Regions from separate parts of the Lactobacillus porci genome, predicted to be linked through region 2. Evidence: predicted binding sites of a transcription regulator. Region 2 holds the regulator's gene; the other holds the start of a gene.
The links. Region 2 encodes LexA, which represses DNA repair genes until DNA is damaged. Its sites were predicted from a motif close to CNAACANNTGTTNG; they were not measured.

Region 1: the regulator LexA is predicted to act here: its motif matches at 6,710-6,723, upstream of xerS (tyrosine recombinase XerS).

Annotation. Positions count from the first base shown of each region.
Region 1 covers NZ_VUMX01000004.1:92,708-106,203, reverse strand. The annotation lists partial or broken gene FYJ62_RS02585 (transposase) at 1-421, opposite strand, end outside; partial or broken gene FYJ62_RS02580 (IS982 family transposase) at 563-988, opposite strand; gene FYJ62_RS02575 (nitroreductase family protein) at 2,313-2,834, opposite strand; gene FYJ62_RS02570 (aspartate carbamoyltransferase catalytic subunit) at 3,261-4,262, shown strand; gene FYJ62_RS02565 (dihydroorotase) at 4,262-5,548, shown strand; gene xerS (tyrosine recombinase XerS) at 5,602-6,681, opposite strand; gene FYJ62_RS02555 (hypothetical protein) at 6,839-7,555, shown strand; gene FYJ62_RS02550 (glycerate kinase) at 7,574-8,716, shown strand; gene FYJ62_RS10595 (hypothetical protein) at 9,420-10,223, shown strand; gene FYJ62_RS02545 (GGDEF domain-containing protein) at 10,123-10,605, shown strand; gene FYJ62_RS02540 (alpha-L-rhamnosidase-related protein) at 10,659-12,044, opposite strand; gene FYJ62_RS10730 (family 78 glycoside hydrolase catalytic domain) at 12,034-12,264, opposite strand; gene FYJ62_RS02535 (DUF2325 domain-containing protein) at 12,603-13,496, shown strand, end outside.
Region 2 covers NZ_VUMX01000003.1:53,464-69,420, forward strand. The annotation lists gene FYJ62_RS01855 (ABC transporter ATP-binding protein) at 51-1,841, opposite strand; gene FYJ62_RS01860 (ABC transporter ATP-binding protein) at 1,834-3,600, opposite strand; gene FYJ62_RS01865 (YneF family protein) at 3,701-3,925, opposite strand; gene FYJ62_RS01870 (DUF896 domain-containing protein) at 4,057-4,299, opposite strand; gene lexA (transcriptional repressor LexA) at 4,457-5,074, shown strand; gene FYJ62_RS01880 (transporter substrate-binding domain-containing protein) at 5,150-6,022, opposite strand; gene FYJ62_RS01885 (hypothetical protein) at 6,219-6,758, opposite strand; gene FYJ62_RS01890 (DEAD/DEAH box helicase) at 6,849-9,071, opposite strand; gene FYJ62_RS01895 (ATP-binding protein) at 9,082-10,410, opposite strand; gene FYJ62_RS01900 (TerB N-terminal domain-containing protein) at 10,414-12,312, opposite strand; gene FYJ62_RS01905 (hypothetical protein) at 12,398-12,553, opposite strand; gene rplS (50S ribosomal protein L19) at 12,677-13,024, opposite strand; gene trmD (tRNA (guanosine(37)-N1)-methyltransferase TrmD) at 13,285-14,013, opposite strand; gene rimM (ribosome maturation factor RimM) at 14,016-14,519, opposite strand; gene rpsP (30S ribosomal protein S16) at 14,574-14,846, opposite strand; gene ffh (signal recognition particle protein) at 14,951-15,957, opposite strand, start outside.

The sequences.
Region 1 (13,496 bases), on a different contig from region 2:
CCTGCTTTGAGATGTTTGAGACGGTGCCTGCAGAATAGTAGCTGCCGTACATTTTCTCGATCAGCTCAGAGATCTCTCTGGTTGTTACACCATGCGAATAGAGCTGGATCACAGTGGATTCCAGTGCATCGGTGTGCTGACCATATGCAGGAAGAGTTTGTTGGTGAAACTCGCCGTTTCTGTCCCGGGGAACTTGAACCTTGATAGGCCCAAATTGCGTCTTGATCTGTCTAAAGTAGCTTCCATTCCGGGAGTTTCCAGAGTTCCAGCCGTTTCTATCGTAGGGATTATAGCCAAGAAAGGCGGTCAATTCGCTTTCCAGGAGCAGATTGAGTCCTTCCTCGAGCTGAGTCCGCATGAATTTGTCAAATTTCTCCTTGTCGAATAGCGCATTGAGGCATTCTCTGTTAAAATCAGTCATAAGGGATTCCTTTCGTATTGATAGTGTTCAAATCAATTATACGGAAAAGGAGTCCCTTTTCTTATACCCAATTTTGATTTACTTTAAGGAACTGTTCATCCTTACACATAAGATTATACGGTCTCCACAAAAACGGTGGTGCTAGTTGAAGAAGCTGAATCCATATCTCTGTAGGATGTAGCTGATATTGTAAGTTAGTACAATTATCTCGACAGTTTGTTGGAAACCATCTACACTTCTTGCATGTATATTTTCAATTCCGTAGTACTTTAGTACAGAAAACACACTCTCGATTGTTCTGCGAATTGCCATTAGCTCTCTTTTGTTATGCTGCTTAGCACCCTTCATATTTTTCCGATAAGGTGTTCACAGTATATAACCGTCTATCTTGAGGGCATCGTGCAGTCGTTTGCCTATATAACCTTCATCGCCTAAGATAAAGTGCCCTTCGGGACGGGTACTGAGAATCAATTCTTCTGCTTCTTTTGCATCGTGGATTGATGCCTTGGTGATTACATAGCCAAGAACATACCCGTCTTGAGATACGGCAAAATGGCCTTTAAAACCTTAGTTGCTAATTTCCCAGGATTTTACAACTCAATGTCTAAGAAACCTACTATTACGGCTTTTTTCGAAGTTTAAGATAATATTTTTTGAGTTGTAACTTAAACTCAACGAAATTCTCTAAAAGGTTGATATATCAAGTGATAGAGCACTTTGAGTAGTAATTTATGGGAAATTAGCATATAACTACGGTTGTACCTTGAGGTACGCCCGTTAAGGCCGCCCAAAGTTCAGGGCCCCGGCAAATTACAAAAAAGGCCTATTTTGGGCCCGTGAAAGCCATTTTTGGAGTTTCTGGATCCTTCTAAAAGAAATACCCTAGCCATTGGTTGAATTGCCCTTTTGAAGCACTTAAGGCGGCGTAAACAGAGTTTCTTTACTCCCCTAAAAGAGAGACACAAACAAAGCGACTTTTTCAACACATCTAAAACAGAGCTGGCTTCTATCTTGCTTATTACGCCATTCTCGAGCCCCTGGAGCGCTTGCGGGTTAAGTGTACATGGATAGTGTTGTCGCCTGGTCCTGGAGCAGATTCTGCTTCTCTGCTCCCTGCTTGCCGCATCCCCTGGCATGGATAGTGTGGTCAATCGATTGACCAGAAACTGTACAACGAGTGTAGCGGATCCTGGCACAGGATTTTAAGAAGCGGTCCCGATTTAGGACCCCAACGACAAAAATGCAAAAAAAGAACCGCCTGCTTGACGCAAGCGGAGAAAGTAGAAATCACTACTTAAATTTTATCATAGATTGTCTTTAGTATCATGTTGAAGCCTGTGAACGCATCCGAATCATTGCACCAAATATTGCACTGAATTTAGTAGCAACATTTTCTGTTCTTGGTTAATCAGAGCTGGTTAGATTGGAAAGAATCCAGTAATAGCAAGGGTTGAGAAGCTTCTAGATTTGCCAAAAACCTGGCTAGGTTTAATACTCCTTCAAAAACAAAAGAGGGGCTGACCGCCTCTCTTATTTTATTTATAGTCCGCGCTGAAGTGCAGCTTTACTCTGGTCGAGAGGCCGAAATGAGAATAGCACCTAACACACAGACTGCAACTAAAGAAATTAACGCTTTGAGTAAAAGCTTACTTAGTCTGGACATCTTCTTTCTTAAAGCTTGTTCTTCTTCAAATCAGTTCAATGATAGCACAGTTGAATATTTTTTCAATATTTTCGACAAAATTCAATAAATCAGACAAATAGCCGCATATCAGGCATGTCTTAAAACAAAAGAGACACTCATCTGATTTAGATGAGCGTCTCAAAGCCTTGGCTTAACTTGCTGACATTGAGCCAGCATCCAGGCTTTTAGTGTTAATATTCGTTATTTTTACTCGGCTTCAGTAATCCCAACGCGCTCCTTGTCAATGTCGCGCTTTTCCAGCTCTTCTTCCGTTTCACCGACGCCAACCCCGCAAAGCGGCGTGAAGCCGTCTGGCAGGTCCAGGTCAGCAATGGTTTCTGGGTGGTTGCGCAGGGCAGCGACTGCCCCGTAAATGTAGCATGCGCCATAGCCCTTGTCTTCCGCAGCCAAGACCATGTTGTGGCCCATAATGCCGGCAGTGGCCCAAGCCATTTCATCAACTTTCTTGGCTGAGACCAGAATCAGAGTTGGCACCCCATAAAGAGGGTGGGAGTGGAGATCGCCAAACATCATGGCAGCTTCTTGATCAATCGCCTTCAAAAGCTTCTTGTCAGTAACTACGGTAAACAGATAGTTTTCGTACTTGCCCATGGCTGCTGGCGCGTATTCACCAGCTTCCAGTATCTTCTGCAGATCTTTCTTGTCGGCTGCCTTGCCCGTGTAGGTTCTGACAGTCTTGCGACTTTTAAGCAATTTCTTGAATTTCATATAGAATTTACCTCCTATCGCGATCACAAAGTTCCTTCTGCTTAAAATTATACAACAGCTTTAATTGAAAACGCATTAAGAAGTTTTAAGCCTTTGCTAAAGAAAAAATAAGTTATTTTAAATCACGTTGCCTTTTGGAAAAATCCCGCGAAAGTGCTTGACTAAAATCAGCAAAAATCATATAGTTAAGAAAACGCAAAATGACCTTTAAAATTAGCCCCGTGAGACTAAGAAGGTTGCTCATTCAGCAGACAAAGGCAGCACCATTTCGGCAATTGTCCGGATTATTGTCAGCGTCAGCTGCTATTTCCGCCAGCATCAGCCAGTGGCGCGGACGGAATTGAGGAAGACCATCTTGCACCCACGCAGGGCAGGATGGCCTTTTTGCTTGTGCCAGCTCAATTAGCTCGAAAGGAAGTTGCAAAATTGTTATCAGTTACCAAGGACCAAAATGCTACTAATGCCAGCAAGGACGACAAGCTGCTTCGCCTGCCGTACTTCGTCAGTGTAGAACAATTGGATGTCGAGGACGTCTTCAACCTGATCCACCGGGCTCAGTACTTCAAGAAAGGCGGAGCCGTGCCGAAGCTTAGCCGGCCGGTCTTCTGCGTCAACATGTTTTTTGAAAACTCCACCAGAACCCACACGAGCTTTGAAGTTGCTGAACGCCGCCTGGGCTTGACCGCTATTCCATTCGATCCAGCGCACTCTTCAGTCAAAAAGGGTGAAAGCCTCTACGACACCGAGCTGACCATGGCATCGCTTGGCATTGAGCTCAGCGTCATCCGCCACTCAAAGAACGCCTACTACGATGAGATCATTCATCCAAAGGCCGGCCAGCACCTTCAGATGGGCTTGGTCAACGCCGGTGACGGTTCCGGCCAGCACCCTTCACAAAGCATGCTGGACATGATGACCATCTACAACGAATTTGGCCACTTTGACGGCTTAAAGGTCATGATCGTCGGCGACCTGACCAACTCCCGCGTTGCCCGCTCAAACATGGAGATCCTGAACAAGCTGGGGGCCAAGGTCTACTTCTCCGGTCCAGAATACTGGTATGACCCAAAGGAATTTGGCGACTACGGCACCTACGTCAAAAACATTGATGACGAAATTGCCGACGTGGACGTCTTGATGCTCCTGCGGGTGCAGCACGAACGCCACACCAGCGACAACACGGAAGAGCTGTTTGACCCGGCTGCCTACAACGAACAATACGGCCTGAACCAAAGAAGATACGACTTGCTGAAGGACAGCGCGATCATCATGCACCCAGGTCCAATCAACCGCGGCGTTGAATGGGACGGGAACCTGGTTGAAGCGCCTAAGTCGCGCTACGCCGTCCAGATGCAAAACGGGGTCTTCGTCAGAATGGCCATGATTGAAGCCGTCCTGCGCGGACGGAAGATTGGGGGACTTGAATAATGTCAACTCTTTTGAAAAACGGCTTGGTCTACATCGATGGCGAGCTCCACGAGGAAGATTTGCTGATTGCCGGGACTAAGATCAAGGCGATCGGCTTTGGCTTGGAAGCTGACCAGCCAGACGAAATCATTGACCTCAAGGGCAAGCTGGTTGCCCCAGGTCTGGTAGACATTCACGAACACTACAGAGAGCCTGGCTTCACTTATAAGGAAACGATCAAGACTGGGTCTGCCGGTGCTGCCAGAGGCGGCTTTACAACGGTCTGCACCATGCCAAACGTTGACCCGGTTCCAGACGACGTGGAGACCTTCAAGAAGCAGGTTGAGCTGAACCAGAAAAGCAGCCTGGTCCACTTGTACCAATACGCGGCAATCACCAAGGACCTGACCAGTGATGAAGTCGTCGACATGGAAGGGCTCAAGGAAGCTGGTGCTTTTGCCTTCAGCAATGACGGCAAGGGAATCCAGCAGGCCGGGACCATGTATGATGCCATGAAGCTGGCTGCCAAGGTTGGCCTGCCGATCTGCGAGCACGTGCAAGATGACTCTCTCTACCACAAGGGGGTCATGAATGCCGGCAAGCGGGCTGAAGAGCTCGGCCTGCCAGGGATCTTGGGCGTGAGTGAATCAGCCCAGGTAGCCCGCGACCTGATCCTGGCCCAGGAAACTGGCGTCCACTACCACGTCTGCCACGTGTCAACCAAGGAAAGCGTTGAGCTGGTCCGCCTGGCTAAGGAATACGGGATCAACGTTACTGCTGAAGCCGCGCCGCACCACCTGCTCCTTAACGAAGAAGACATCAATGGCAACAACGGCTACTACAAGATGAATCCGCCTTTGAGAAGCGTGGAAGACCAGGCTGCCCTGATCGATGGCCTGCTTGATGGCACGATTGACCTGATCGCCACCGACCACGCGCCGCACAGCCTGGAAGAAAAAGCCGGAGACATGCGCAAGGCAGCTTTTGGCATTATCGGCAATGAAACGGCCTTTGCCTGCCTTTACACCAAGTTCGTCAAGAGTGGGGCGATGGACCTGGAGCTGCTCCTGGACTTGATGAGCTACCAGCCTGCTAAGCTCTTTGGCCTTGACGCGGGCGTGCTGGCTCCAGGAAAGGAAGCTGACATCGCGGTCTTTGACCTGGACCACGTGGAGACCATCAACGAAGACGACTATCTGTCAAAGGGGAGAAATACCCCATTTACTGGCGAAGAAGTCTACGGCATGACCGCGCTGACCTTCGTCAGCGGCAAGCTGGTCTACAAGAACAAGCACTTAGCCGACTAGCAAATAAATACAGAAAAGCACATCCCTTGCTTAGGGGGATGCGCTTTTTTGTCTTATTGTCGCGGTTTGTTTTGGTCCTGATCAGCGATAGCGTTCAACGCCCGGCGCTGCTCGGTCTGGTCGACGTGGGTATAGAGGTCGGTCGCGGTCGTGCCCTTTTGCCCCAGCTGCTGGGCCACCATGACCTGGTCCTTGGTTACCTGGTAGAGCTCGGAAGCCACGGTATGGCGCAGCTTATGCGGGGTCAGGGGATGGCCGAAGGCGGCTGAGTATTTGCCAACCATCTTTTCAATGGCGTTGGTGGTCATTCGCCGGCATTGGCCGTGATAGTTGGTCAAGAAGAAGGCACGGTTGTCCTTTTCCGGGCGGTAGCGGCGCTCCCGCAAGGCTGCATATGCTTTGAGATAAGGCAGGGTCCAGGAGGCAATTGGGACGCTGTCCCGCTGGCCGCCCTTCCGGGTCACGTCTAATGTGGCTTCTTTCAGGTTGAGGTCTTTCAGGTCAATCCCGGCACATTCCGAAACTCTGATGCCCGTTCCCAGAATCAGGGCCACGATCGCCATGTCCCGCTCCTTGTTCTGGCGAAAGGCTGAAAGGGCTCTGGCCTTGCACAGACCTTCATATTCCTTGTCCAAGAAGTCCAAAAACTGATACTTCAAGTCTCCCGTGTACATATGGGCTTCAAGGGCATGGGCCCGGTAGTTCAGGGTCTTGGTGTAGGCCAGGGACTTGACTTTTAGCATCACGTTGTGGTCAAAATAAGGCTTGCCGTTGTTGTCTTCAGAGGTAATGGTCAGGAATTTAAAGAGCGAGCGCAGGGCATTGATGGAGCGGTTGACCGTGGTCGGCGAATTAAGGTGTCCCTGCTGGTTCTTGGTATGGCTTAAGCGATCCAGGTAGAGCATCATGTCGCTCCGGCGCAGCCGCTCCAAGTCAGAAGGGACGATTTCCTGATTGCATGAGGCTTTAGCCAGGCCTTCAGTCCGCAGCCAGTTAAAGAAGCGGCGGATTTCAGTCAGATATTGGTAGCTGGTGGTCAAAGAATGCCGGTTCTGCAACTGGTAGTCGCGCACGAAGTCGGGCATCTTGGCCAGCTCTTGGTCAATCAGCGACAAATATTTCTTGGTTTCCATACTAGCCTCACTAATCTTCTTTTTGACACAAACGTTTGATCGTCATTCTCTATGTCACAGAATACTAGAAAAGCGAGGCGAATGCAAGTTCGGGCAATTCAGGCGGCTATTTTTGCCCAGCGCGCTATAATAGATTGCAGAAGGAAGGTAGCAAAAATTGAAGGCAACGAAGATTATTTTGGAGGCCGGCCCAACTTACCAAGAAGGGGCTAACAACTGGTTTGAGCGCTTGACTTTGGAGAGCGGCTTTTTGCAAGAAGAATTGGGGCACCAAGAAGACGGCAAGGCCTTGCTCACCTGGTCATACAAGACTGACAGCCAGAAGTTCGCGGCCTGCTTCGCGCAAGCCGGCCAGTTGCTGGAAAAGATCACGCACGAAATCCGCGACTACCGGGATGCGGCGGATGACTACTTGAAAGTGCAATTGTTTGAAAATTCCAGCAAGACCTTGAACACGATTACTGAATTTTCGCCCCTGCAGCCGGACATGCAGGAATTGCTACGGGTTTTGAACCAGATGGTGCCGGCCTGTGAAGACCGCATGCTTTTGTTCAATCCGGTTGAGGATGACTTGGCCTACCCGGTCAAGAGCACGCCGGAATGGGATGCCAAAGCGGAAAAATGGCTCAATCAGGAAGTCATTTTTGGCGGGACGGTCTTGGAGAACCAGACCAGCTTGGGCGAAAGCCAGGTCACGCTTAGAATGGACGATGGCGGGACCGTCCTGGTCAAGTATTTCGACCGCGACAGCGACCAGCTGCTTGAATACGGGAACGGGATCACGGTTGGCGGACGCTTGATGGTTCGCGGCGCCTTCGTAGGCAAAGACGCGGATACCTTTGTCGTCGTGCCGGATACGATCTACGACCGTTAGTCAATAAAGGAGCGAAAAATGGCACTGAAATTCGTACTAGCACCAGACTCATTTAAAGAGAGCATGACGGCCAAGGAGGTCTGCCACGCCATGGCTCAAGGAATCAAAAAAGTCTTTCCAGATGCAGAAATCGTTGAAGTGCCCATGGCCGACGGGGGCGAAGGGACAGTAGATGCCTTAGTCGCCGCCAACCATGGCGAAAAGCGGACCGTCAGCGTGCTTGGACCTGACGGCAAGAACGAAACGGCTGCTCAATACGGCCTGATCAATGATGGCACCTGTGCGGTAATTGAAATGGCACAGGCTTCAGGATTGGAGCTCCTGCCACCGGAGAAAAGAAATCCCCTGGTGACCACGACTTATGGTACTGGCCAGCTGATCAAAGATGCCCTGGACCGCGGGGTCAAGAAGCTGATCATTGGCCTTGGCGGCAGCGCGACCAATGATGGCGGGGCAGGGATGGCCCAAGCTTTAGGGGTCAAGCTGCTTGATCAAGAAGGACAAGCGCTGCCTTTTGGCGGCGGCGCCTTGGGCAGGCTGGCCAAGCTGGATGCCAGTGAGATTGACCCGCGCTTGCGGACGGCTGAAGTGCTGTTAGCCAGTGACGTAACCAACCCATTGACTGGCGAAAATGGGGCTTCACGCGTTTTTGGCCGGCAAAAGGGGGCCACGCCAGAGATGATCGCGCGGCTGGACCAGAACCTGGCCCACTATGCAGCTGTTATCCGCGAATCTATCGGCAGAGACGTTGAACATGAGCCAGGTGCTGGGGCAGCAGGTGGTCTAGGGGCCGGGCTGATGGCCTTTACCAATTGCCAGACTCAACCCGGGGCACAGATCGTCATTGCCGAGAATCACTTAGAAGAGCAGCTGGCAGATGCCGATTTCGTCTTCACCGGCGAAGGCGGCACCGATTTTCAGACCAAGTTCGGCAAAACGCCATATGCCGTAGCTCAAGTTGCCCGCAAGCGGGGCATCCCCGTGTACACGGTCGCCGGCAGCCTGGGCGAGGGGATCGACAGCCTTTATGATGCTGGCTTCGACGCTATTTTTGGCATCCTGGACACGGTCTGTTCCTTGTCAGACGCGCTCAAGCATGGTCCGGCAAACGTCGCGCGGACCTGCGAGAACATTGCCAGAGTCATCAAATCAGTCAAATAAAGACAGAGCCGCATTCCTAAGCAGGGATGCGGCTTTTTTACGGCTAAAATATTTTTATATTTATTTTTGGACTGGTCATAAACTAAAAAGCAAAGCTTTTGCCCAAGCGCTGCTTAAAATAGTTTCTCATCTTAGGCATTTTGGGCTTGTTTATCGAAGCAGCTTCTCGAAAATCGCAAGCGTTTACGTTTGCATTATGAAAGAAATGTGATAAGATTAAAGTACAAAAAAGAAAGGAGGACACTCCACCAGAAACTTAAGCATCTTAATCGCCAGAACTTACTTAGTTCGAAAAGGAGATGGGCCCGATGGGCAATAATGGTAGGATAGCAAATTCTAATAAACGATAGAAGGGACTGTTACCACCATAAAATTTAAGTTTAATCATCAGGGCTGATTTGCAAATCAAGGTTGGTTCCGATGTACCGCTGTTGGAAAATGTAAGTGTCACATTTGATTTGAAAGAGGTGTTACCACCATCATAATGAGAAAAACTGAATACGACGTAACTGTTACTCGTTCCTGAATAGCAAGCTGAACTCAATGCACAGCTGCTTTTCAGGAATTTTTTTGTTTTTTAGTTAGGGTGATTAACCAGCATACGATTATTTATATAAGATAATACTTGTTTTGCAAGAAAAAGAAATATTAAAGTCTGTAGAAGTATATAATTAAAGTAGCTAAGCATAAAGGAATGATAAATATGAGCAACCCGAACTTGCTGTTCTACTTTGACATGCCGGCCGCGATTCTGTCGGCGATACTTTTTGCAGCATTGACAATCTACTACAAGCACAAGACAAAAACCTACTACGTGATCATGGTAATGTCCCTGCTGATCTCTTGCTACTCACTGATTAAGACGGCAGGCACTGTCCTGCGCAATGAGCCAATGGAGCATGATTTCAACTTTGTCAGCATAACCAACTTGACAGCCCACTTGCTCCATGTGATCATCATTTTTGAGCTCTTCTACATGTTTTTGACTCTCAAGAACGATGGCCAAAAATATTCCCTTTGGCAGCAGCTGCTGTTCATGGCACCAGCGCTCGTGGTCTTGACCTTCCTGCTGCTTCCGGAGCTGCAGCCAATGCTGTATGTGATCAAGCCGACTGGCGAATACGTTCACGGACCCTTGCATATTTTGTTCAATATCGAGCTTGAAACCTATGTCGTAATGACGATTGCCGTCATCCTCCGGCACAAAAAGCTGCTTGGGCGGGAATTCAAGGTCGCGCTCTGGAGTACGGTTGCCTATGGACTGACCTATCTTGTCGACAATCTGCTTCAGATTAGAATCTCCAACTTTGTCATGGTCGTCGGCTTAAGCAATCTTACGATCGTGCTGACTCAAGACGAAAAAGGAGCTTTGGCGCAAAAACAGCCTGCGCGATCAGCTGACTGGCTTGAAGAACCGCTTTGCACTGCAAGAAGACATCAACAGCTATTTGAACCACCAAACCTGCGTAGCCTTATTGGATGTAGACGACTTCAAGCACGTCAATGACACTTTTGGCCATGCTTGCGGGGATGAGGCAATTCACCGCTGCGGCCAGCTGATCAGCCTGTACTTTCCAAACCAGGGCTACCGCTACGGCGGGGATGAATTCTTAATCATCAGCCGCTTGCCTGAGCCTGACTTCCGCAAAGCCTTGATTTCGTTGCAAACCGAGATCATGAGTCAGAAATTTGCCGGAGTTGCCGGGCGGGTCACCGTGACCGTAGGCTTTTGCAGCGGCAAGCCACTGACTGATCTTGACTTGACCGACATGTTCAAAAAGGCTGACCGGATGATGTATTCTGGCAAAAGAAGTCATCGCTATGACACGACGGACAATGGTCAAGACGGTACTTTGTCAGGCATTGAGGCCAAACAACATAATCAATAAAAAATCAGTATTGCCAGCAATCATCTCGATTGCAGCGATACTGATTTTTTGTCTTAATTCTCTATTTTGTTAATAGGGGTCGCGGTCAGGATTGCGGAAATCTGCTTCATCGTCGCGGCATCGATGTTGATAAATGGCAGCACGTTGGCAACTTGCGGCAGGGACATCTTGCCAAAATTCTCCCGGTTGCCAGGATCTCTGAAGAAGTTGATCACCTCAGCAACCTGGGCAAGCTTGCTGACAACCGCTTCATCCTGCATGATTTCGCCAATTGGACTCTCCAGACTGTAGCGCTCAATATAGTCTTCATCTGGCTGGTAGGTCAGCTCGTAGTGGCCAGTGCTGAGCTTGAAGTTGCCATTAGAACGAAGCTCGCCGTTGACCAAAACGCCGTTCTTTGCCGCGCGGGGAAGGCGAACTTCAACGGTCTGACCAAATGGCACGTCAAGGCTGAGCTTGATGGTATGCTCGTCATCGCTTTCAATCTGGTAAGCCACGCTGAATTTGCCATAGCTTGATTCATAGCTGCCGCTTACTCGCTTGAGGCGGTAGTCAAACTGCGGGGCGAAGACCAGCTTCTGGTATCCAGGGGCGTGGTCACTGATGCCCAGCAGGTAGCGATACCCCCATTCCATGATGGCCCCAATTGAGTAGTGGTTTAAGGAATTCATTCCTTGCGGGTTAATTGAGCCGTATGGCAGGACCGAGTTCCACCGCTCCCAAACCGTGGTTGCACCAAGATTGACGGCGTAAAGCCAGCTTGGGTAGTCCTCATTCATGAACAGCTTCATTGCCAGCTTATGGCGGCCATACTTGGAAAGGACTTGGCAAATGAACGGCGTGCCGACAAAACCAGTCTGCAAGTGATCGTCATCCTTGGCCAAACGCTTGACCAAGTCATTGACTACGCGGCCGAGCTTGTCTTCAGGGACCAATTTGAAATACAGAGTGAGGGCATACGCGGTTTGGGTATCAATTGCCACGCGGCCGTTTTGAGTAATGTATTCTGCTTGGATGGCCTGCTTGATTGCTTGAGCCTGCTTGCCATACTTTTCTGCATCAGCTGGATGCCCCAGCAGGGCAGCAGTTTGACTCATAATCCAGCTTGAGTAGTAATAGTAGACCGAGGCAACGAAGTCCTCTTCAGTCTTGCCTGTCGGCATGGCGGGATTTTCGCTATCAAGAGCCAGCCAGTCCCCAAACTGGAAGCAGCCGGTCCAGAGATGCTTGCTTTTAGTCTGACGGCCGACCCATGCAAGCCAGGACTTCATGGCTGAATAATTCTGCCGCAAAATCGCCTTGTCGCCATAAGCCTGATACATGTTCCAAGGCACGATCGTTGCCGCGTCGCCCCAAACGGCCGTGCCGTCTGAGTGGTCGCCCATGTCAGGGGCATACATCGTCAGCATTCCGTCATGCATATCCTGCTCAACAGCCATGTCCCGGGCATATTTCTTGAAGAATTCCGCTCACGCGCAGGTAGCGGTAGCCAAAATAGGTAAAGTGCGGGCGAACCCAGCCTTCTTGACCATCCAAGACGTAGACGAAAGCAGCCCGGGCTTGACGCAGATTGTCCCGGTAGAAGCAGCCTTTTTGTAAAATTTCGCCGGCTTCAAACTTGATGATCGTCCCTTTTGGCTCGCGGTTATAGAATTCCATCCAGCCTGCTTGATTTTGACCAAAATCAAGGATTGTTTCTGCAGCTGGCGTGGCAATTACTTCCTTAACCGGCAAATATTCCTCATAACCAACTTCAAATCTAAACAATAATCGCAAAAGACACTGATCGTTTTCACGGTCAGTGTATTTTACCATATCTATAATTATGTTAAGTTTCTGAACTCCTTTACGCTTTTTCCTTGATTGATAAGAAAAAATGCTTTTTTTGGCCCTTCCGGGAAATATTCAATTGAAAGCCCTTTTATTCCTTTGAGAGTTTTGCATAATAGAAATAGAACCGTTGTTGAAACTGAAAGGATAGCAAGAGGTGGCAAATAATGAGTGAATTATTTTTAGACTATCGCGAACAAGTACAGAAAATTCTGGATGAGCTTGACGACACGCAGACTTCCCTCAGATTGGGGGCAGTGGCAATCAAGAGTCTGCTAGAGCTGGCTCAGGTTGAATACGATAGCGATCAGGATGGAGACGATGACGACGATGACGACAGCGACAAAGATGAGGATGCGGATTCGGATGAAGATGACAGTACCGACACAGATGCTGATGGCGCTGACGAAACAGCTGACAATCTGAGCACTGAAGGCAGTCAGACAGATTTTGCTGATCCTGCAGAGGCCGAAGCGTCTGCCAGCGGGGATGCACCCACCCGTCAAGTCAAGATCATCAGTCCGGCCTCTGAAAACGCGCCAGTCCTAAGAGTCAATCAGGATTTTGCCTTTGACGTGCCGACCGGGCATGAAGTCTGCAAGTTTATCCGCTGCCGGACGGGTGGATCTTTGATTGATGCCCGCCGGGCCTTTGCCGGCAAAATCAGCGAAGCGACCGTCCGGAATCTTGGCTTGGCTAATGGAAATATCGTTGAAGCCAAGCCCGAAAAGGACGACAAGGTCACCATTATCCGCGTGCTCAATACCGCGGAAACGCCTGACAATCTTTCATCTTTTGATTACGGCATCGTTGAAGAAGAGCTAGATGGCAGCTTGTTCGTCGATCATAATGCCTCTGGTGAAAGACTAAGCGATTTCTTGCACGAGGAGCGCTATAAAATTCCTGATGGAATCAATGCTTCTAAGAGTGCAAAGGGTTATGTCAAAGCAGGAGACATTGTCAATCTGGCTTGGTACAAGAATGAGCCGAGCTCAACTTTGGTCCGCTGGGTAATTCGGGACGGAGGCGGCAGTTTCCTTGCAAGCAAGCCGACAGCGGTT
Region 2 (15,957 bases):
AGACTCATTTGCTTGCAATTAGCTTTTGAGATCCTTACTGTATTTTGAGCTTATTCAGCGCTCTGCTGCAAGGTGTAAAGGTCATAGTAGTAGCCCTTTTGCGCCAGCAGCTCTTCATGGGTTCCGTGCTCGACGATCCGCCCCTTGTCCAAGACGATGATCTGGTCAGCATCCGCAATCGTGGACAAGCGGTGGGCTATCGCCAGGGTCGTGCGCCCGCGGCGCAGCTTCTGCAGGCCTTCTTGAATCAGGCTTTCGGTTTCCGTGTCGACGTTGGCGGTGGCTTCATCCAGAATCAGGATCTTGGGATCGGTCACCAAGGTCCGGGCAAAGGAGATCAGCTGCCGCTGGCCGCTGGAGAATTCAGAGCCGCCTTCAATCACTTGGGCATGGTACTTGCCCGGCAGCTCCTCAATGAAGCGGTCAGCTTGCACCGTCTTGGCAGCTGCCTGAATCTGCTCATCCGTAATTTGCTCATTGTAGAGTCGAATGTTTGACGCGATGTCGCCATAGAACATGAACGGCTCCTGCAAGACCAGCCCCAGCTTCTCGCGCAGCTCTTCCTTGCTGAAGTCACGGATATCGTGACCGTCAATCAGGATCTGCCCATCGTGGAACTCGTAAAAGCGCATCATCACGTTGATGATGGAGCTCTTGCCCGAACCCGTGTGGCCAACGATCCCTAAAGTCTGTCCTGGCTCAAGGGTAAAGGAGACGTCATGCAGGACGTCATTTTTGCCATCGTAGCTGAAGGACACGTGCTTGAATTCGATCTTCCCCTGCTCAATCTTGGCATCAGCCTTGCCGGCTTGCACAGGCTCATACTCGTCTTCATCCATGATCTTGAAGATCCGCTTCCCGGCCACGATTCCGTCAGTAAAGAAGGTCAGACTGTTCATCATGTCATTCAGCGGGTTGAAGAAGTTCTGAACGTAGTTGGCAAAAGCATAGATCAAACCCGCCGGCACGAAGACCCGGTGCAAGGGGTAGCCAAACCAGACCAGGCTGGCCGCCAGGGCCAGGGAGTAAAGCAGGCTGGTAAAAGGCGAAAGCAGCAGCGAGTTGGTCTTGATCAGCTTGAAGCGGGTCCGCATCTGCTCTTGGTTGGTCTGCTCAAAGTCAGCAGCGATCCGCTTTTCCTGGCGGAACTGCTGGATGACCGACATCCCCGAAATTGCCTCTTCCAGCTTGGTGTTGATCAGGGAGTTTCTGGCCCGGAACTCGTGGTAGGTCTTGGAATTCAGGTGGTTGTACAGCCAGATGACCAAAATGATCACCGGGACGAAGCAAAGGACGATCAAGGCCGCGGTCTTATCGGCTGAGAACATGGCAATTAAGGCCGTAACCATGGAAATGATTCCCAGCATGAAGGCACTGAAGACCTGCATAAAGTTGCTCAAGGTCATCGTGTCGTTGGTCACCCTGGACAAAATGGAGCCAGCAGGCGTTTGGTCAAAATAGCGCATCCCCAATTTGTGAATGTGGGCATAAAGCTCTCTTCTGACCCGTTCCAGGGACCGCTCACCGGCCAAGGCATACAGGTATTCATACGTAAACTGGAAGACCGCTTTAATGACGATCCCCAGGCCATAAATCAGGGCCACTCCCCAAATCACCTGCATGCTGGCGCTCTGGCGGCGCAAAAAGTGGTCCATGTAGTACTGAAGCCAAGTCGGCAGCAGCATGTTGATCACGGACACGGCAACCATCCCGCAGACAGCCAGCAGCAGCTCGCCTTTGTAGTTCAAGATGAACCGGCATAGCCGCTTTAAGATCTGCCACTGTTCCTTGACGCTGATCGTCTGGTTCCAGACTGATTGGGATTGGTCTTCATTATTCATCGCTTTCACCTACCTTCGCGGCCAGTTCCTGGCGCCGCCACATGCGGGCATACCAGCCATTCAATTTAAGCAGCTCCTCGTGGGTTCCGCGCTCAGCAATCTTGCCCTGGGCCATGACCAGAATTTCATCGGCATCCATGACGCTGGACAGGCGGTGGGCGGCAATGACGGTCGTCTTGTCAGCCCGCTCGGCCCGCAGGTTGGCCAGAACTGCCTTTTCCGTCTTGGCATCCACGGCCGACAAGGCATCGTCCAGGATCAGAATCTCGCTGTCGCGCAGCAGCGCCCGGGCAATCGACATCCGCTGCTTTTGCCCCCCAGACAGGGAAATCCCGTTTTCCCCAACCATGGTGTCATAGCCCTTTTCAAACAAAAGGATGTCATCATGCAGAGCACTCTTCTTCGCTGCTTCCTCCACTTCCTCCAGACTGGCCTCCGGCTTGGCAAAAGCAATATTGTCGCGGACGCTGGTCGAAAACAAGAAGTTGTTCTGCGGCACGTAGGAGATCTCGTTCAAGTAGACGTCCAGGGGAATCTGGCGGATGTCCCGCCCGCCAAAAACGATCCGGCCGCGGTAGTTGTCAAATTCCCGCATCAAGAGCTGGATAATGGTCGTCTTCCCGGAACCGACCCGGCCCACCAGGCCAAGGGTCTGGCCCGGCTTTAAGTCAAAGTCGATGTCGCTTAAGACGTCCTGGTCCGGCTCATCGGGATAGGCAAAGGCAACCACGTGGCAGCGCAGGTCGCCGTGGATTTTCGGCATGCTCTTCGTGTCCAGCCCTTCCCCAGCATCGGCAATCAGGGATTTTTCATGAAGCAGACCCATGATCCGGTCATAAGAAGCGCTCCCGCGCTCCAAAATGTTGAACAAGTAGCCGATCGCGAACATTGGCCAGACCATGGTCCCAATATAGGCCACGAAAGAAATCAGCTGGCCCAGCGAAATCGTCTTGTTGGTGACCATGGTCCCGCCATAGACGATCGTAATCATGTAGGTGATCCCGATGATTATCGTAATCAAGGGGTCATACAAAGAGTCGATCCGGAAGACCTTGCGGTTGACGTCAACCGTCTCATAGGTCATCTTGTTGAAGGCCGCCGCGTCCTGCTGGCTTTGGCCAAAAGTCTTCAAAACCTTGATCCCGGACAAGGACTCTTGGGTCTTGTTATTCAGACGGGAAAAAGCAGCCTGCGAGTCCAGGTAGGCATCGTGCAGGCGCGTTCCCAAGTATCTGGCCAAGACGGCCAAAAATGGCAAAGGAATCATGGCAACCAGCGTCAAGCGCCAGTCAACGAAGCACATCATGGCAATCAAAGTTGCCCCGCCAGTAAAGATGGCGTCGACCAGGGTCAAGACCCCGTCGCCGGCCACGAACTGGACCGCCTGCACGTCATTGGTGGCTCTGGCCATCAAGTCCCCGGTCCGGTAGCGCTGAAAGAAAGTCCGGTCCATCTGCAGGAAGTGCCAGAAGAGCCGCCCCCGCATTTCTTTCTCCAGTTCTGCCGCTCCGCCATAGATTTCCTTGCGCCAGTAGAAGCGGAACAAATACAAGGCCAGGGCCGCGACCAAAATGGCCCCGATATAGCAGGCAAACTGCCCCCAGCTGATCTTGCCCTGATCCAGCTGGTCAGCCATCATCCCCAGGATTCTGGGTGGAACCAGGTTGGCCGCTGAGGTCAGGATTAAGGCCGTAATCCCCAGCAGGTAGCGCTTCTTGTGGGCCTTGAAGAACCAGCCCAGCTTAGCAAAAGTATCCATCTTTCACCTCCAAATATTCAAACACTCCAAAATAAATTGACATATAAAAAGGCAGCAGGAGAAAATCCCTGCTGCCCCAGTCCGGCAAAAACGCTTCTGCCTAGTTCTTTGCTGATTGATGCTTGATCATGTTCATCACTTGGTTGACCTTCTTGGCAGAAGGCTTTTGCCCCATTTGTGACATCATTGCTTCAACCATTTCGCGGGTAATTGGGGGATTCTTTTTAAAGTAATTCTTCATGTAAGCCCGCGCGCCGTAGAAACCAGCCACAGCACCCAGCAGAGCTGCCAAGATAATTAAAAAGATCGCCAAACCTAAATTCATAACTGATTAACCTCCATTGGCCTTAATTCAGCTTGCCGCCGGAAAAGCGTTCCGGCCCAGCCGCTTGTAGATAATACAAATATTATCTTACAAAACTTCCGGCAATTTTTAAAGAATAAATTGAAAGCTCTTTAGCGAATGCCCTTTTCCTTCTGGATCTGCTTGGCCTTGTCTGGAGTAATGTCATTGCCTTCCTTGTCAACCACGACCAGGTTGTCCAGCTGCTGGCGAAAGCCTGCTCTGAAGTTGGCGATGAACTTCTGGTGCAGCTCTTTTCTTTCCTGCTCTTCTTCCTTACTCAGGCCTTCAGCCTGCTTCTTGTGGTACAAGTGGTTGATTCTCTTTCTAAGCTTTTCTTCTTCCTTTGGGGTCATCAAACTGCCGCCTTTCCATTCTTGATTTCGAGTAATAGTCTACTCTTTTTAAGATCATAAAAAAAGTTTAACGCTTAGAACGTTTGTTTGTAAATTCCGGTCATGTCTGCTAAAATCAATATAGAACAGTAAATAAGGATTTTACGGGATTAAGACTATGAACCACGAAAACAAACAATTAGAAATTTTGCAGTACATCTATGATACGGTTGAAAGTCGCGGATTCCCGCCAACGGTTCGCGAAATCTGTGCCGCGGTTGGACTTTCTTCCACTTCAACGGTCCATGGCCACTTAGTGCGCCTTGAGCGCAAGGGACTCCTGCAGAAGGACGCGACCAAGCCGCGGGCCATGGAAATTACCCCGGAAGGGCTCAAGGTCCTGGGCATCAAGCCGAAAGACATTCCTGTCGTCGGGGTGGTAACCGCCGGTCAGCCAATTCTGGCCGTTGAAACGATTGAAGACTACTTCCCGACCCCGCCAGACCTCAAGAACGAGGCCGACGAGCTCTTCATGCTGAAGGTCCACGGGACTTCCATGATCAACGCTGGCATCTTGAACGGGGACTACGTGATCGTCCGCAAGCAGACCAATGCCAGCAACGGCGAGATCGTAGTGGCCATGACCGATGACGATGAAGCCACGGTCAAGCGCTTTTATAAGGAAGACGGGCACTTCCGCCTGCAGCCGGAAAACGACGCGATGGCTCCCATCATCCTGGATCAAGTCCAGATCCTGGGCAAGGTCGTTGGCCTCTACCGCAATGACATCAACTAGTCGCCAAATATTAAGCAGCAAATTAAAAGGCAAGTTCCAAATGGAGCTTGCCTTTTTGCCTGCTTTTTTGACAATTTACTGGATCTTGACCTTGGTTGACTCAGCCTGCTTGACATTGAAGCCGGAAACCCTGCCAAACCATTTTCTGACCAGACGGTCGTAAGTCCCGTCCTGGCGTACGGTCTTCAAGGCCTTGTTGATGGCCTGGCGCATCTGGTCCTGGCCCTTCTCTACCCCGATCCCGTATGGTTCTTGGGCCAAGGCATCCCCGGTCAGGGTAAACTTGTCGTCATCGGCAATCAGCCCGGCCAAAATGCCGTTGTCATCGATCATCGCGTCACCTTGGCCAGCCTTTAAAGCGTTAAAGGCTGAGCCATAGTCATCGAACTGCTTGACTTTGGCCTTAGGGGCCAGCTTGGCCACCTGATTGGAAACGTCGGTCCCCTTGATGGCAATGACGACCACTCCTTTATGGTTCAAGTCAGCGATATTTCTGATCTTGCCGGTCTTTTTGACGATCATTGATTCTGACGCGTCAAAGTAGACGTCAGAGAAGTCAATGACCTTCATTCTTTCCTTGGTAATAGTCATCGTTGAGATAACCGCGTCCAAGGAGCCGTTGTGCAGCAGCGTGATCCGGGTCTTTTCCGTAATCGGGCGGAAGACTGCTTTCCCCTTTGATCCAAGGATCTGCTTGGTCAGGGCCTTGGCCAGGTCGATTTCAAAGCCCTCGATCTTCCCGGTCTTCACATTGGTCAAACCAAACAGGCGGGTGTCAGGACGCACGCCCCAAACGATCCGGTTGGTCCGCTTGGCTCTTTCATAAGTGGTCTCCGCTTTCTTGGAGCAAGCCGAGGTCAAGCCGGTCAAGGAGCAGACCAGGGACAAAAGCAAGAGAACACGAACAATTTTCTTTAGGTGGCTGGGCAGCTTTTTCATGATTTTCATCTTTCCTTCATTTCAAAATCTAAGTCATATTATACCCGATTGTGAGGAAAGTTCCTTTTATTTATAAAAATTGGTATTTTTTCTTAAAAAATAAAGTTTTTGTCCCGGTGAATTTGCCAATATTATCAATCTTGGCAATCAAAGCCCTTACTTGAATGATTTTTTCCTTTAAAAAGTTAATTTCGAACATTCGGCTTTAGCCGTAATCGACGTTTCTCATCCGCGTCCACAGCTTTGAAAGCGGTTGGCCTCCGATCTTATATGCCAGCAGCTCATCGAGGCTGCGGAACTTGGCAATGAAAGCTGGGTCAGCCTGCTTGGAATAATTGGTATAGGTCAGCTGCCGGTAGCTCTGCTGGTCGCTGTTCTCTGCCAGCAAATACTGACGGCCATCCAGGCTGAACTGAATCTCGCAGCCGTCCTTGATGGTCTGGACGAACTCCTCCAGACTGTCAAACCTGATGTACCAGCAGCTGACGTCCGTCAGCTCGCTCCATTGTTCTTTCAAAGTCCGGCCGTTGATCTTGCAAGTCAAAAAATCCTCAATGGTCGCAAATGAAGCGGTGACCGCCGGGTCATTGCAGTTGATCAAGGTCTTGGTGGCGTCAGAGTCAGGATCCTCGTCATCCACCAGCAGCCAGGGATCTCCGCCCAAGGTAAAGTGCAGCTCGTCGCTTTTTCCGGCCTGCTGGGCCAATTCGTCAAAACTGTTTATGGGACACTGGGTAACAGACATCTTTGTCCTTTCTTCACGAAACAAATAATCAAGCTCTGCATTTCTCTTTTTCCTTCTGCTCAGCTAATTCGTGCTTTTCATAACTTTATTCTACCGCATTTTTTCCACGCAGCGGCGCATTTCCGCCAGATCCAGGACGCTTTCGGCAAACTCCTTCCGGACCAGCTCATCCGGCAGGTATTCATCATATTTGTCAAAGACCGGCACTTCCTTGGGGTAGACTAAATCCAGCGGGTCAAAGTCCTTGCTGGCCTCTTCTTTGACGATCGCGAAGAAGTCCTCGGGGCTGACGTCCATCGAAAACTGCATGTAGTAGGGACGCACGGAATCGAAGTTCTTCAAGCCCAGGCGCTTGGCGCACTTTAATTTCAAGAGCCGTTCCAGGGCCAGGAAGGCATACGTCCCGGTCCAAGGAAACAGGCACCAGGTTTTGCCGCCCAGGTTGACCAGCTGCTTGGCCGGCATCCCCGCCATGCTAGCCATCGACCGCGTCTCGTTCAAGCGGGCTACGGCATTGGCCATCAAATATGGGTAGTTGCGGTCTTCTGACAAAATCTGCCGCATCCGCTCCAATATGCGGGGATGAATGTCCCCTGGCACGTCGCCAAAGTAAGCGGGGATCCGCCCCTTGACCCGGTGGACGTAGACCTGGTGGCGCTGGCGGTCGATTTCTTCAACCACCCACACGTGGCCCGCGATGGCCACCTTGTCGCCAATTGGGGGCGGCTTGACGATCGTGCCCAGCTCTTCTGAAGCTGAGTGGACGCTGTATTCTTCATTTTCCTGGAAAACGGCGTAGAACTTGAAATTGTTGGTCACCCGCTCCCCGCTCAGGCCCACGATCAAGCCCTTGTTTTCGGTCCACTGGATCTGGTCGGTCTTGAGCAAATGGCGCAGGAGCACTTTGTAGTCAGCTTGGGAGACCCGGTGAAAATATGACAAAGACAGGACCCGGGAAGCCAGTTCTGCTGGCGTCATCTCTCCCATCGACGCCAAGGTGCTCATGGTCTGGTGGTACAAAAGGCTGTATGGCAGGCGGTTTTCCCGCGGCGGCTCCACCCAGCGTTCTTCAAGATACAGCTGGACCAGGGCAATCCCCTGCAATAAGGGCCATGGGAACAAGACCGGCAGCATGGCCCGGCTTTCCGGGTGATCTTCGCGCATGACGAACCACATTTCCGGCGGGTTGCCCCGCCGGCCGGTCCGCCCCATCCTCTGCAAAAAGCCTGAAACCGTAAAGGGAGCGTCAATTTGAAAGGCCCGCTCCAGCTGGCCGATGTCAATGCCCAGTTCCAAAGTCGCCGTCGCGCAGGTGGTCAATTTGACATTGTCGTCCTTCATTGCTTCTTCCGCGCTCTGGCGAAAGGCAGCTGACAGATTGCCATGGTGGATCATGAAGCGGTCCGGCTCATGCTTGGCCTCGCAGTACTGGCGCAGCACCTGGCAGACGGCCTCGCATTCCTCCCGGCTGTTGGTAAAGACCAGGCACTTCTTCCCCCGGGTATGGTCAAAGATATAGGCCATGCTGGGATCGGCCATTTCCGGTGCCTGGTCGCTGGCCTTGGCCAAAGGCGGCTGCCCCGCCGCGCTTCCGGCCCCAGCCTGGGGATCGGTCTTGTAAAAATGCTCCATTGACAAGCGCCAGACCTGGTGGTCGTCTTTAATCTTGGGAATCGAGGTCTTGCGCCTTGAGCCAGCAGCCAGGAACCTGCCGGCCGCTCTTGGATCCCCAATCGTCGCTGACAAGCCTACCCGCCGGGGATCGCAAGCGGCTAAGCGACCCAGGCGCTCAATCAGGCAGAAGGTCTGCCCGCCCCGGTCGCTGCGCAAAAAGGAGTGCAGCTCATCGATCACGATGTAGCGCAAGTCGCCAAACAAACGGGGAATATCCGCGTGCTTGTTGATCATTAATGACTCCAGCGATTCCGGCGTAATCTGCAAGACTCCGGACGGGTGCTTGAAGAGCTTGCGCTTTTGACTCTGGGACACGTCGCCGTGGTAGCGCCAAACCGGAATGTCCCCGCCAGCGCACAGGTCGCTGAGGCGCAGGTACTGGTCGTTGATCAGTGCCTTTAAGGGGGCGATGTACAAGCAGCCCACTGAGTCAGGCGGATCCTGAGCCAATTCCGTCAGAATCGGGAAAAAAGCAGCCTCTGTCTTCCCTGAGGCAGTGGCTGCTGACAATAGCAGGTTGTTGTCGGTGTTGAAGATCACATCGGCGCCTGCCAGCTGGATGGCCCGCAATTTCTGCCAGCCATGCTCATAAATATAGTCTTGGATAAAGGGGGCATAATGCCCGAATGCATCAAACATGATTTATCCCTTAAATCGTAAATTCCGCATATTCATCCGTCTTGTCGTCTGAAACGGCGTCAGACTTGGCATAGGCAAAATCATCGCTCTCCAGGAGTTCCTTGACGGAAGTGCCGGGGTTCTGCCAAACGATGTCGAGCAGCTCGATAAAGTCGCGGATGACCTCCCGCGGGGTAATATTGGTGTCGGACCCAATCCGGGCAAACTCCGTCTTGATAAAGGCCTCCAGATCCGCTTCCGTAATGGTCTGCTCATAGCCGTACAGACCAGCATGCATGGCCGCCAGTTTCTCGGTCAAGACCAGCATCTCTTCGGGGGTCAGCGGATCAAGCTTGATCACCGGGGCATACATGTCCCGAGCGCCAGCCTTGGCAAACTTGCCTTCAGCCAGACGCGAGCGCAGGGCCTCATATGAGTAGACGCCCCGGCGCCGGTCTTCAATCGCCTGGGGCGTTCCGCACATGATGATGCCCAAATGCTTGGCCTTGCCTTGCATGGCATCATTGTACATGGCCAGCAGCTTTTCATAGTTGTACTGGCGGCTGATGGCGTTGGGGATCTTGTAGAGGTTGACCAGCTCATCGATCATGATGAACATGCCGCTGTAGCCGGCCTGTCTGAAGAAGCTGGCAAAGAGCTTGAGGTATTCATACCAGTCGTCATCTGAAATGATGATGTTGACGCCCAATTCCTTCCGGGCATCGGTCTTCAGCTTGTACTCTCCCCTGAACCACTTGATTACCTTGCCCTTGGTGGCTTCATCCCCGTCAACGTAGGCATCGTAGTACATCTGCAGGAGCTTGGCGAAGTCAAAGCCGTGCACCAGCTCGCTAAGGCTGGAAATCACGGCAAAAATCTTCTGGTCCACGGCCTCCTTAAAGGCCGGGCTGGCAAAATCCAGCCCGCTTTCCTGGGCCACGCTGGTCTGCAAGTTGTTGATCCAGCGGTCCAAGACCAGGTTCAAGGCTCCGCCTTCTGGCCGGGTCTTGGTGGCCAGGTTCTGGATCAGTTCCCGGTAGGTCGCCAAGCCCTGTCCCTTGCTTCCTTGCAGGCGCCGTTCCGGCGACAGGTCGGCGTCAACGACGACAAAGTTCCGGTCCATTACGTAGTTGCGGATGGTCTGAAGCAAAAAGCTCTTCCCTGACCCATAGCGGCCCTCAATAAAGCGGAAAGATGCCCCGCCTTCCTGCACCACCTCAACGTCGTGCAGCAGGGCAGCAATTTCCGCCTTGCGGCCGACGGTGACGTAAGGCAGGCCAATGCGGGGCACGACCCCGCCCTTCAGGGAATTCAAGACCGTTTGCGCGATTCGCTTGGGAACTCGTTTTTTCTTTTCCAAAATTTATTCCTCGCTTCCAAATAAATCTGACAAGTCATCCCGGTAGTCTTCAACCAGTTCCGGCTCAGTGCCGGCAATTTCGATGACGGAGTCGCCAATCTCGTCAAAAAGCTTCTCGTTGATGCTGTCCGCCAGGACCTCGGTGAGCAGGTGGTGCTGCTTGACGTAGCCGCTCACGCTCTTGCCGGCCATCAGCTGCTGGAGCACATAGCCTTCTTCTGGCGTCAAGTCAAACTGACCAAAAGATTCCTTGCATTCTTGGCTGGGGGCTGCTTGCTGGCTGGCTGCGGCTTCTTGCTCTGCTTCAGCCTCTTGGGCTTCCAGCTGCCGTTCTTCTTCAGTCAGCAGGCTCTCCCGCGTTTCAGCCGCGTCGCCCCTGATCTTGGCCAGACTGGCCAGGTTCAGGTGAATCTTCGGCTTTTCGCGCTCGGCTTCTTCACGCAGGTAGGTCTTGATCCCGGCTTCGATGGCCTCTTGCAGGGCAGCAGGCAGGGGACGCTCTTTCATCTTGCGCCCGCGTCCAAGCGCCAGGCGGCTGCGGCGGTCAATCTCGTGCAGCAGGTCTGGCAGCAGCTTGTGCTGGCGGACGGCTGGCCAGTAGACCTCGCTGGTCCACTTGCCGTCTTTGCAGCGGTAGGTCACGGCCTGCCCAACCTGGTAAGTGGCCGCCTCAATTGGATGGGGGCTGTAGAAGGCGGCATCCGCGAACAGGTGCATGGGAAAGACCGACTTCTCGCCGACCAGCTGCTGGGCCAGCTGCTTAGGTGAAGACTTGATCTCTTTCCAGACGTCAGCCACCAGGCTGGCATACTTTTCAGGGTCTTCCTTCAGCAAGGGATTGGCTCCCGGCTTGCTCTTGGCCAAGGTCAACAGAGCCTGGTAGACCCTGCTGTCCCCTTCAGCGTCCGCCAGCAAGGTTTCATACGGCTCAGCCCGCTTGATTTCTTCGGCAAATTCCTGCTCTTCTTCCTCTGGACTGAGCTTTATCCCGTAATAGACCAGGTAGCCCTGGATCAGATGCTTCAAATCCCAGATCGTCAGCTGGTCCTGTCCTTGATAATGCTCTTGCAAAAGCTGCAGCTGCCTGAGCCCGGCAAGCGGGTCTTTTATCCCGATCTGGCAGACGATTTCACTGGTTAGCAGGTACAAAAAGCCCGACTTGGCTGGGGCAAAATCCCCCTGTCTGACCCGCGAGCGCCAAGAGAAGTAGTCCCGCAGCTCCTTAACTGACAAGTCATGGTAGACCGGCCGGCGAAAGCGAATCTGGCCGGAATAGGAAAAATTGTCCTCATAGTCGGCCATCATCATCCCTTGATAGTAAAAGTTGGCTTCCCGCCGGGTCGCCACTGGCAGCTGGTAGTCATATGACTCCAGCATCCGGCTGATAGCGGGCGGGGTGTCGTCTCGCCCGCGGACCGGAGATTTGGAACTGAAAATGACGTCTGAGCCATGATGACTGACTCGGCGATGGTCCGACCGCTTGACGAAGCTGCCCCGCTCAGGGATCGCTGCGTCCTCATATGGCGACTCATCGTTGCGGTCGGCCACGTAAAACATGTGCTCACGCCGCTTGACCGCTGGCCGGCCAGCTTGATAGGCCGTGTCCAGGGTCTTGAGCAGGAAGCGGTCATTCAGCTCGGGCGCGGTCAGGTCAACTCCCAGCCACCCCCGATCCTTGATGCAGATCGGCGCTCCAAAGCCAGGCTGCTTGGCCAAAAAAGCCGCGATCGAACCGCAGTGCAGGTCAAGGCCTTCTTTCTCCCCCTGCTTGATCAAGAGGGCGAAAGCAGTCTCAGCTCCTGGAACGATCAAAGCCGCCATGCTGACCTCGCCGCTGGTGATAAAATCGACCCCCAAGCCATACTTCTTCTGGACGTATTTGGCTAGTTCTGACAAGCGCATGCTTTCACCTCCATCTTTCTGTCTGTTACATATTATATAGAACGAATGTTCTAAGCACAAATGATATCCACTTTTTTCTGCTATTTTAGCGAACTTGTCCATTCAAGGCAAAAAGCTGGGTCAGCAGGTCCTTGTTGGCCAAGATCGCCAGGGCCCTGATTTTATAGCCGGCCTGCCAGCTTGAGCAGTTTTTCCAGGTGGATGCCAATACGGCAAAGGCTTTCAGTTTGCTAGTATCCATCTTGACCTCATCTAATTCGTTTTTGTTAATTATAGACCAAACCGCCAGACAGTTGCCTTGGCGATCAAGGGCAAAAATAAAAAGCCATCCCAATGGGATGACTTTTTAGCGTCAATCTTAGAATTAACGACGACGTTCTGCGATACGAGCAGCCTTGCCTGAACGAGCGCGCAGGTAGTACAGCTTTGCACGACGTACGCGGCCGTGACGGGTAACTTCAACCTTGGCAACACGTGGAGTGTTAACTGGGAAGGTCCGTTCAACGCCAACGCCGGAAGCGATCTTACGAACAGTGTAGGTAGCACCGATGCCAGTGCCCTTCTTCTTGATTACGACGCCTTCGAAGATCTGAATACGTTCGTGAGTACCTTCAACAACGCGGACGTGAACGCGAACCGTGTCACCGGCGCGGAATTCAGGCATGTCGTCACGAATTTGTTCTGCAGTCAATTCTTTAATTAATGGATCCATTATTGTTTCTCCTTCTACGGCATTCATTCGCCACCTCGTGGCCAGCGGAACACCCCTAATCTTGATGATTGGCAAAATGCCACGCTTATTAGCTTACCATCTTTGTCCTGGCAAAGCAAGCTTCTTCAGTCCAAAATCTGCAGCAAATCTTCCTTTCTCAGGCTGCTGCTAGAAACGGGTTCAGCGAACAAGATGCCTTGGGCCAGCTTCAAAATGGCCTCTTCAACCGTATCCAAGGAAAAGTCATCAAATCACCTTTTCTATTGTTCTTGCTCGCTTTCAGCCTTAATGTCAAGCAGCATCTGCTGCTCTTCTTTGGTCAGCTCCCGGCCTTTCAACAGGTCCGGGCGCTTGAGGAAGGTCGTCTTTAAGGCCTGGTAGTGGCGCCATTCGTCAATCTTGCCATGGTTGCCGGACAAAAGGATGTCTGGCACCTTTTGCCCTTCAAAGTCAGCGGGGCGGGTGTACTGCGGATATTCCAAGAGCCCGTCGGAAAAGGACTCTTCCACCGGCGACATGGCATTGCCCAGGATGCCTGGCAGCAGGCGGACCGTGGCGTCAATCATGCTCATGGTTGGCAATTCCCCGCCCGTCAGGACGTAGTCGCCAATTGAGACGATCTCGTCAGCCAGACCGTAGATCCGGTGGTCAAAGCCCTCAAAGTGCCCGCAGATAAAAGTCAGGTTCTCTTCTTTTGACCAATCCTGGGCCATCTGCTCATTGAAGGTCCGCCCTTGCGGAGCAGTGATGATCACCTTGCCCTTGTTTTCCAGCGATTCCAGAGCTGCCTTGATCGGCATGATCTGCAGGACCATCCCGGCCCCGCCGCCATATGGGGTGTCGTCAACGGACTTGTGCGGCCGCTCTGAGAAGTCGCGGAAGTTGACCAGATTCAGCTTCCACTTGCCGTCTTCCTGCCCCCGGCCCAAAAGCGAAACCTGCAAGGGGGTGAACATGTCTGGGAACAAAGTCAGCACATTAACGTTCAGCATCAGCGCAATCCCTCCATCAATACGACTCTGACCTGGCCGCTGGCCAAGTCGACCTGCTTGACGACGTCATCGATGTAGGGAATCCAGAAGCTTTTGCCTTCAAGGTCGGTAACTTCCCAGATATCGTTGGCGCCTGGGGCTTGGATGTCGGTCAGCTTGCCGATCTTCTCCCCGGTCTCATCGTCAACGACTTCCAGGCCCAGCAGGTCCTTGTAGTAGTAGACCCCGTCCGGCAATTCCCCTTGGTCTGCTTCCGCGATCACGATTTCCTGGCCTTTCAGCTGCTCTGCCTGGTCAATGTCGCTCACCTGATCAAAAACGACCAGCCAGAACTGCTTGAAGGGCCGCCCGCTTTGGACCGTCACCTCGCGGCGTTCAGATCCGACATACAGGCGGGACCCTGGACGGAAGCGGTCTTCCGGGAAGTCGGTAACGGCCACGACCTTGACCTCGCCCTTCAGGCCATGGGTGCCAACAATTTTGCCAACGTTGTAGTAGTTCATTGAATTCTCCCTAACAAAAAAAGCTTGAAGCCAGCGCCCCAAACTTTTTTACAATTACTTGTTGTACTTTTCGTCGTGCAACTTAGCCATCAGGCCTGCGCCTGAAAGAAGTGAACGAACAGTGTCTGAAGGTTGTGCACCCTTCTTCAGCCATTCGAAGATCTTGTCTTCATCAAGCTTCAATTCCTTTGGTTGTGAAACTGGGTTGTAGTAGCCAACTTCTTCAATAAAGCGGCCGTCACGTGGTGCACGTGAATCTGCTACAACGATACGGTAAAATGGCTTTCTCTTGGCACCCATGCGGCGCATACGAATCTTAACTGACATTAAATTGTCCTCCTAAATTTCAATAGTTTAACTATAGCACCTGAAAATGAGTCTGTAAAGTATTTTTACTTAACAGACTCATTTTTTCGCGAAAAAAGTCCTTTTTATGAGTGGAAGCGCTTGATCTTCTTCATGCGCTTGGCCTTGTTCTTCTTGAAGTTCTTGCCCATTCTCCGCATGGCCATCTTGGCCATTGGCGTGTTCATCCCCGGCAGATTCTGCAGGTCCTTGAAGTTGCCCTTAGTGACCTTGGACATCATTTCCTTGGCGGTCTTGAATTCCTTGATCATCCGGTTGACTTCAACGATCGGCACCCCGGACCCGGCAGCGATTCTGCGCCGGCGGCTCGGATTGAGCAGATTTTCGTTTTCCCGCTCTTCAGGGGTCATTGAGTAGACGATGGCCTTGGTGTGGGCAATCTGCTTTTCGTCAATTGAGAAGTTCTTCAGCTGCGGATTGTTGGCAAAGCCTGGGATCATCTTCATGATCTCATCCAGCGGTCCCATCTTCTGCACCTGCTCCAATTGGTCGATAAAGTCATTGAAGTCGAAGGTGTTGGCCCGCATCTTTTCGGCAACCTTTTCGGCCTCCTTGGCATCGTAGTCCTGCTGGGCCTTTTCAATCAAGCTCAGCATGTCCCCCATGCCCAGGATTCTTGACGCCATCCGGTCTGGGTGGAAGACGTCCAGGTCGGTCAGCTTTTCCCCTTGACCGGTAAAAAGGATCGGCTTGCCAGTCACGGCTCTGATGGACAGGGCTGCCCCGCCGCGAGTATCGCCGTCCAGCTTGGTCAAGATCACGCCGGTCACGTCCAGGCGGTCGTCAAAGCCCTTGGCCACGCCAGTCGCTGCCTGGCCAGTCATGGCGTCGACTACCAGGAGAATGTTGTCTGGGTGGGCCACGGCCTTGACTTCTTCCAGTTCCTTCATTAATGGTTCATCGATTTCCAGCCGCCCGGCCGTGTCGATGATGACGTAGTCATTGTGGTGCTTCTTGGCTTCAGCCAGCCCGTCTTCAACGATTTTTGGCACGTTCTTTTCGCCCGGCTCCGTGTAGACTGGCACCTTCAGCTGGTCGCCGATCTGCTTCAGCTGATCGATGGCCGCTGGCC